DNA from 2 places in the Sphingomonas sp. GW821-FHT10F09 genome. Region 2 is predicted to be linked to the other one. Evidence: riboswitches for the same ligand, from Rfam matches in the RefSeq annotation. Region 2 holds a riboswitch; the other holds the start of a gene.
The links. A riboswitch is a leader RNA that binds a small molecule or an ion and turns the genes downstream of it on or off. The one in region 2 is predicted to bind glycine.
Positions count from the first base shown of each region.

Region 1: linked by a shared signal. The riboswitch ahead of gcvT (glycine cleavage system aminomethyltransferase GcvT) and the one ahead of AC1RTO_RS18415 (L-serine ammonia-lyase) in region 2 are both predicted to bind glycine.

Region 1 is NZ_JBXASI010000001.1:172,872-176,272, reverse strand. It holds gene gcvPA (aminomethyl-transferring glycine dehydrogenase subunit GcvPA) at 1-72, opposite strand, end outside; gene gcvH (glycine cleavage system protein GcvH) at 195-566, opposite strand; gene gcvT (glycine cleavage system aminomethyltransferase GcvT) at 588-1,808, opposite strand; glycine riboswitch at 1,868-1,974, opposite strand; glycine riboswitch at 1,975-2,067, opposite strand; gene AC1RTO_RS00750 (hypothetical protein) at 2,321-2,956, opposite strand; gene ispH (4-hydroxy-3-methylbut-2-enyl diphosphate reductase) at 3,127-3,401, shown strand, end outside.
Region 2 is NZ_JBXASI010000009.1:3,316-6,716, forward strand. It holds gene AC1RTO_RS18410 (replication initiator protein A) at 1-706, opposite strand, end outside; glycine riboswitch at 1,003-1,090, shown strand; glycine riboswitch at 1,099-1,179, shown strand; gene AC1RTO_RS18415 (L-serine ammonia-lyase) at 1,209-2,621, shown strand; gene AC1RTO_RS18420 (NUDIX domain-containing protein) at 2,705-3,289, shown strand; gene AC1RTO_RS18425 (sugar transferase) at 3,374-3,401, shown strand, end outside.

The DNA of each region.
Region 1 (3,401 bases), on a different contig from region 2:
GTCGATGCTGGCGGCACCGATGACCGACAGCATCGCATCACGGTCGGGCTGGGTAAGCGGCAGGTAGCGCATCAATTACTCCCTAAACCCCTCCCCTTCGGGGGAGGAGCAAGGGGTGGGGGAGGTCTCATCGAGACCAGCGCCTGCGGACAGGCCCCACCCCGACCCCTCCCCCGAAGGAGAGGGGCAAAGACTTACAGCTTCGAGGCGAACGCCGCGTAGGCGGTTTCGTCCATCAGCGATTCGAGCTCCGACGGGTCGCTGAGCGTGATCTTGAAGAACCAGCCCTCGCCCTCGGCATCCGAATTGACCAGCGACGGGTCGTCGACCAGCGCCGCATTGCCCTCGATCACGTTGCCCGACACCGGCGAATAGACGTCCGACGCCGCCTTGACCGATTCGACCACCGCGGCCTCGTCGCCCTTGGCCAGCTGCTTGCCGTCTTCCGGCACGTCGACGAACACGATGTCGCCGAGCTGGCCCTGCGCATATTCGGAGATGCCGACGGTGCCGATGTCGCCATCCACGTCGACCCATTCGTGATCTTCGGTAAAGTAACGGCTCATCTCACTTGCCTCCCAGGATGTTCAAAGCTGCCGGACGTAGCGGTGGGGAACGAACGGCATCGGCACGACCGTCGCCGCATGGATCTTGCCGCGCTGGACCAGCTGCACGGCCGTGCCGGCGGCGGCGAGCGCGGTCGGGATATAGGCCATCGCGATCGGCGCGCCGACGCTGGGGGCGAAGCCGCCGCTGGTGACGCGGCCGATCACCGCACCATCCGCATCGACGACGCTCGCGCCCTCGCGCACCGGCTGGCGCCCGGCGACCGACAGGCCGACGCGCTTCACCGCGGCGCCGTCCGCACGCTCGGCGAGGATGCGCGCCGCACCGGCGAAGTCGGCGGCCTCACGGCGGCGCTTCGACAGCGCGAACCCAAGGTCGGCCATCACCGGCGTCGTCTCGGGATCGAGGTCGTGGCCATACAGCGGCAACCCCGCCTCGAGCCGCAGCGAGTCGCGCGCGCCGAGGCCGATCGGCTTCACTTCCGGCTCGGCACAGATCGCGTCGGCGAAGTCGGCGGCGGCCTCGGCGGGGATCGAGATCTCGACGCCATCCTCGCCGGTATAGCCCGAGCGGCTGATCCACAGCGCATGGCCGTTCCAGTCGAACGCGCCCGCGGTCATGAACACGAGGGTTTCGACGCCGGGGATCAGCCGCGCGACCGCGGCGACCGCCTTCGGCCCCTGCACCGCGAGCAGTGCCTGATCCTCCATCAGGTTCATCGTGATGGCGTCGGGCAGCACGTCGAGCAGATAGGACAGATCGTCATATTTGGTCGCGCCGTTGACGACGACGTAATAGCTCGCCTCGCCGAAGGGATGCGCGCCCTCCTCGGGCAGCCGCGTCGCCATCAGGTCGTCGAGGATGCCGCCCTCGTCGTTGAGCAGCAGCGAATAGCGGATTTTGGTGGGGCCGAGGCCGCCGATATCGCCCGGCAGCACCGCTTCGAGCGCCCTGGCGACGCCCGCCGCATCGATGCCGTCGCCGGTGAAGCCGACCTGGCCCATATGGCTGACGTCGAACAGGCCCGCCGATTCGCGCACCCACAGATGCTCGGCCATGATGCCGTCGTACTGGACGGGCATCTCATAGCCGGCGAACGGCACCATCCGGCCGCCGCGGGCGCGGTGCCAGGCGTCGAGCGGGAGTTGCAGGATCGCGGGCTCGTCGCCTTCGTTCAGGTCGTCGAGCGGGTCGGCCCCGACTAACGTCTCAGCGAGAATGTCTGGCAGCGTATCGCTCATCAACCGTCTCCAAAAAAGGCACGCGACCGAAGCGCGGCCGGGGGCCGCATCCGATCCGTCATACCCCCTCTGTCACGGTGACCTGAGAGCTTTGACCCGATGTCGCGAAACGCCGGGCTTACCCCTTCGGTGGCTCCTCAAAGGAACGCTTTCCAGAGTGTCGATGAGGCGGCGCGCGGTCCGTGGTGCCTGAGAGATTCCGGGGTGGTTGCTCCTTCGGCGGCCTCCTTGTGAAGAGGCTCTCTCCCGCGCGCGCCCATGCCGGTTGCCCGGCATCGACCCGGCGATCTGTGGCGGCGCAGCATGGCTTAGTCAATCGGGAAAGACGCCCATCCTACCCTCTCTCGCAGGGAGGGGCCGGGGGTGGGTCGCGTGCGCGCGATACGGACGCCGTCGAACGCGAGGCGAGCGGTACGCCCGGGCGTCACCAGCCCGCCGGACACCCACGCGTAACCGTCGTCATCCCCACGCAGGCGGGGATGACCAACGACGCGGAGGCTTACGCCGCGACCTTACCGCTGCGCGTTATACTTCAGCTGCTCGTCGGTCAGCTGGAACCCGACCAGCGCCTCGAAGCTCGCCCGCAGGACGGCGGACCGCACCTCGGGCCGCGACAGCGGATCGGTCGCGGCATCCTCGTCGCCCGCCTTGCGCTTGCGGGTCAGCTGTTCGCGCACCTCGTCGGGTAGCGTCGCCGCCGACCGCGCGATCTGCGTCGAGGCGGTGCCGCTCGCCTGCGCGCGTGCCTGCCCGGCGTCGAAGTGGATCGCGATCTGGCCCTTGCGCTTCGCCGTCACCGCCGACCCGCCGCGGACGATCGCGATATAATAAGGCAGCACGATATCGCGCGGACCGTCGGTGCGGGCGCGCCGCGCCGCGACGTCGAAGGTCACCGCGGTCGCGATCTGGTCGCCCGCGTCGTTGCAGGTGCCGCGCACGTTGGTCATGTTCGCCACCACGTCGATCGCGCTCGCATCGCGGCTGGTGACGGGATCGAACAGCGTGATGTCGCCGGTGCCGGCGGCGACGCCGACCGTCGGGCAGGCCGAGCGCACGGCGGTGATGCCGCCTTCCACGATCTCGCCCTTGCCGGCGCACCCGGAGAGGATCAGGCCGAGGGCGGTGAGGCCGAGAAGCGGAGTTTTCACGGAGACGCGTACCTTTGTCGAACGGACGGGATGCGGCGCCGGACGGCTCCGACGGTGCGGCACGCAGCATAGGAACCGGCTGTCGCGGGTGCAAGCAATCGCGTGCTCCCGCGCGCTTGCCCAATCGCGGACTTCCGCGCGCGCGTCCAATCGCGTAGGAGCGCTGCATCATGGCCTCTCTTTCCCAGGTGGACGGCGCGAAGCCGGTCCTCGAGCTGCTGATCGCAGCCCCCCGCGGCTTTTGCGCCGGCGTCGACCGCGCGATCCGCATCGTCGAACTCGCGATCGAAAAGCATGGCGCGCCCGTCTATGTCCGGCACGAGATCGTCCACAACAAGTTCGTCGTCGACACGCTGAAGGCGCAGGGCGCGATCTTCGTCGAGGAACTCGACCAGGTGCCCGACGGCGCGCCGGTCGTCTTCTCCGCGCATGGCGTGCCGAAATC
Region 2 (3,401 bases):
AGGTCGCCAGATCGATGTCGAGCCCGTCGCCCTCGCAGGTCGAGCGTGCGACTTCGTAGATCCGCCGCTCGATCGGCCCCAGCTGGAAATAGGCGGCGGCATAATCGAGCACGTGGCGATCGAGCAGGATCGCGCGGAACAGCCAGTCGCATAGCCGCACCTTGACCGCCTTCAGCCGGCGTTCGCCGCTCTTGGTCTTGGTATAATGGAGTTTTGCTTCGGAGAGCCACGAGAAGAAGCCCTCCTCCCCCTCCCCGCCCGCTTCGATATTGGTCTTAATCTGCGTGCCCTGCAGCCGCTCGAGCGCCTCCGACAGCCGCCCGTAGGAGCGCGCCGAATGGTTGCTGCCGGTGACCGAGAACAGGTCGTGCGCGGTGAAGATGAAATCCTGCTCGACATTCTCCCCCGCTTCCAGCTTCGCCGCCATCAGGCTTGCGATGTAGAGCACGATCTCCTTGTCGTAGATCGTCGCGACGCCGCTCGCCGAGGGGCGCACCTCGATCGACACGGTCGCATGGTCGTAGGTCAGCGGCTTCATCCACGCGTTTTTGGAGAGCGCGAAGAAGGGAAACGCCATCAGCGACCGCTCGCCGCGGATCTCGCCGTGCAGCGGGCTGTCGAGCAGGAACAGATCGCCCTGCGGGATGCCGGCAGGCTTGCCGGATGGCGCGGGCGTGGAGCGGGAAGAGGTGGTCGAACGGGGCATGGTCATTTCCTACTCGAAAGCACGAACTTTTGGCACCCCAAGCTGGATTACCGAGGGAAAAGGGGTGCCGACATCCATCAGTTCGTGCTTTCGAGTAGGAAATGCCGCAGCCGGCGATAAGCAGGCGTTCCGCGTATCACCTGTCGATCTGTCGACATGTCGAGAGCAGATGTCACGAGATGGCGGTTACATGCCATCCCGGTTGACATGTCTACATGTCCATTGACCGACATGATGCTCGGGGTGGCCCGCGCGATGCCCCTTGACCCGCGGGCTCCCGCCGACGGATACATCCGACCATCGATGTGGGAGAGACCGGGCGAACCCGGCGCCGAAGGAGCAACCGCCCCGGAAACTCTCAGGCCAAAGGACCACAGCGGCGCCAGACCCCTGGCTGTACATCTGGAGAGTGGCGCCACCCGGCGTCCGCCGACGGGATAACGATCTCAGGCGCAAGGGACAGATGGGGCATGCAGGCCGGCGACGCCGGCGGAAGGACCGCATGCACACCGATCCCGTCACCGCACCGCTCGACCGCGACCTCGATCGCCCGATCAGCGTCGCCGAACTGTTCACGATCGGCATCGGCCCGTCGAGTTCGCATACCGTCGGCCCGATGCGCGCCGCGTTCGACTTTGCGCAGCGCGTGGTGGGGCAAGGGGCGCCGCCCCCGGTCCGCACCACCTGCGACCTCTACGGCAGCCTCGCGCTGACTGGACGCGGTCATGCGACCGACACCGCCGCGATCCTCGGCCTGGCCGGCTGGGAGCCCGAGCGGCTCGATCCCGATACTGCGCCCGCGATCCTCGCCGATATCGCCGCGCGCGGGCAGCTGCTGCTCGCCGGCCACCATGGCATCGCCTTCGCCGACGCCGACATCGTCTTCCACCCGCGGCAGTTCCTGCCCGAACATCCCAACGGCATGACCCTCACCGCGACCCGCGCCGATGGAAGCATTCAGGCCGAAACCTATTTCTCGATCGGAGGCGGCGCGATCCTGCGCAAGGGCGCGCCGGTCGCCGCGACCAATGTCGCGGTCCGCTATCCCTTTACCTCCGGCGCCGATCTGCTCGTCCTTGGCGATGCGAGCGGCCTGTCGATCGCCGACATGGTCCGCGCCAACGAGGAGGCGTGGCGCACGCCGGTGGAGACCGACGCCTTCCTCGATGCGGTACGCGCGGCGATGAGCGCCTGCATCGACCGCGGCATCGCGCAGGAGGGCGTGCTACCCGGCGGCCTCAGGGTCCGGCGCCGTGCGCATGCGATCGCGCAGGGGCTGACCGGCGACGTCCCCGGCAGCAACCCGGCCGAGGTGTTCGAATGGGTCAGCCTGTGGGCGCTCGCGGTCAACGAGGAGAATGCCGCAGGCGGCCGCGTCGTCACCGCACCGACCAACGGCGCGGCCGGCGTGCTGCCGGCGGTGCTGCGCTTCTACGAGACGCTGGTCGCGCGCGATGCGTCGGCCGAGGCGCGGGGGGAGGGGGCTCGCACCTTCCTGCTCACCGCCGCGGCGATCGGCATGCTCTACAAGAAGCGCGCGTCGATCTCGGCCGCCGAGATGGGCTGCCAGGGCGAGGTCGGCGTCGCCTGCTCGATGGCGGCGGGCGCGCTCGCCGCGGTGCTCGGCGGCAGCAACCGCCAGATCGAGAATGCCGCCGAGATCGGCATGGAGCACAACCTCGGCCTCACCTGCGATCCGATCGGCGGGCTGGTGCAGATTCCCTGCATCGAGCGCAACACGATGGGCGCGGTCAAGGCGATCAACGCCGCCTATCTCGCGCTGCGCGGCGACGGCAGCCACGTCGTAAGCCTCGATGCGGTGATCGAGACGATGCGCCAGACGGGGGAGGACATGCGCTCGCAGTATAAGGAAACAAGCCTCGGCGGACTGGCGGTCAATGTGGTGGAATGTTGACGATCCTACGTGTCGACATGTCGAGTTAGCGATGGTTCCCGTGCGATTGTGCGTCCGGTCGGTATTCCGTAGGGACCACCGGCATGACCGATACCGTGCTAACCCGACACGTCCTCCATCGCGGATGGCTGAGCCTCGTCATGCTGCGGCTGCGGCTCGGCGAGGTCGAGTGCGACCGGGCGATTGTCGAACATGTCTCTGGCGCCGCGGTCCTCGCCTATGATCCCGAGCGGCGGGTGGCGATGACGGTGCAGCAGACGCGGGATGCGGTGCTGCATCTGGCGCAACCCCGCTTCGCCGAAGCGATCGCTGGCGTCACTGAAACGGAAGACCCCGCCGAAACCGCGCGGCGCGAAGCATTTGAAGAAACCGGTCTGCGCCTGCGCCATGTCGTATCAGTGGGCCAAGTTTGGATGACGCCGTCGTCGACGACCGAACGTGTGCATCTATTTCTGGCCGAATATTGCCCCGCAGACCGCATCGGTGCGGGCGGGGGTGCGGTGGACGAGATCGAGACGATCGACGCGCGCGAAGAATCGCTGGCGACGCTCTGGGCCAATGCCGTCAGCGGAAAGGTGGGCGATGCCAAGCTGTTCATGCTGTTGCAGGCGCTAAAGCTGCGGCGGCCCGACCTGTTCGACCGCGGCGACGGACCGCGGCAATTTTAGGCTTCGATTGAGCTTGACTGGTGAACCGGTTATTCCACGATCCGCGCGCTCCCATGGGCGACGGTAAACAAGGTATGCGTTGGCATGTTGGGCGATGTGGACCCGCAGAATG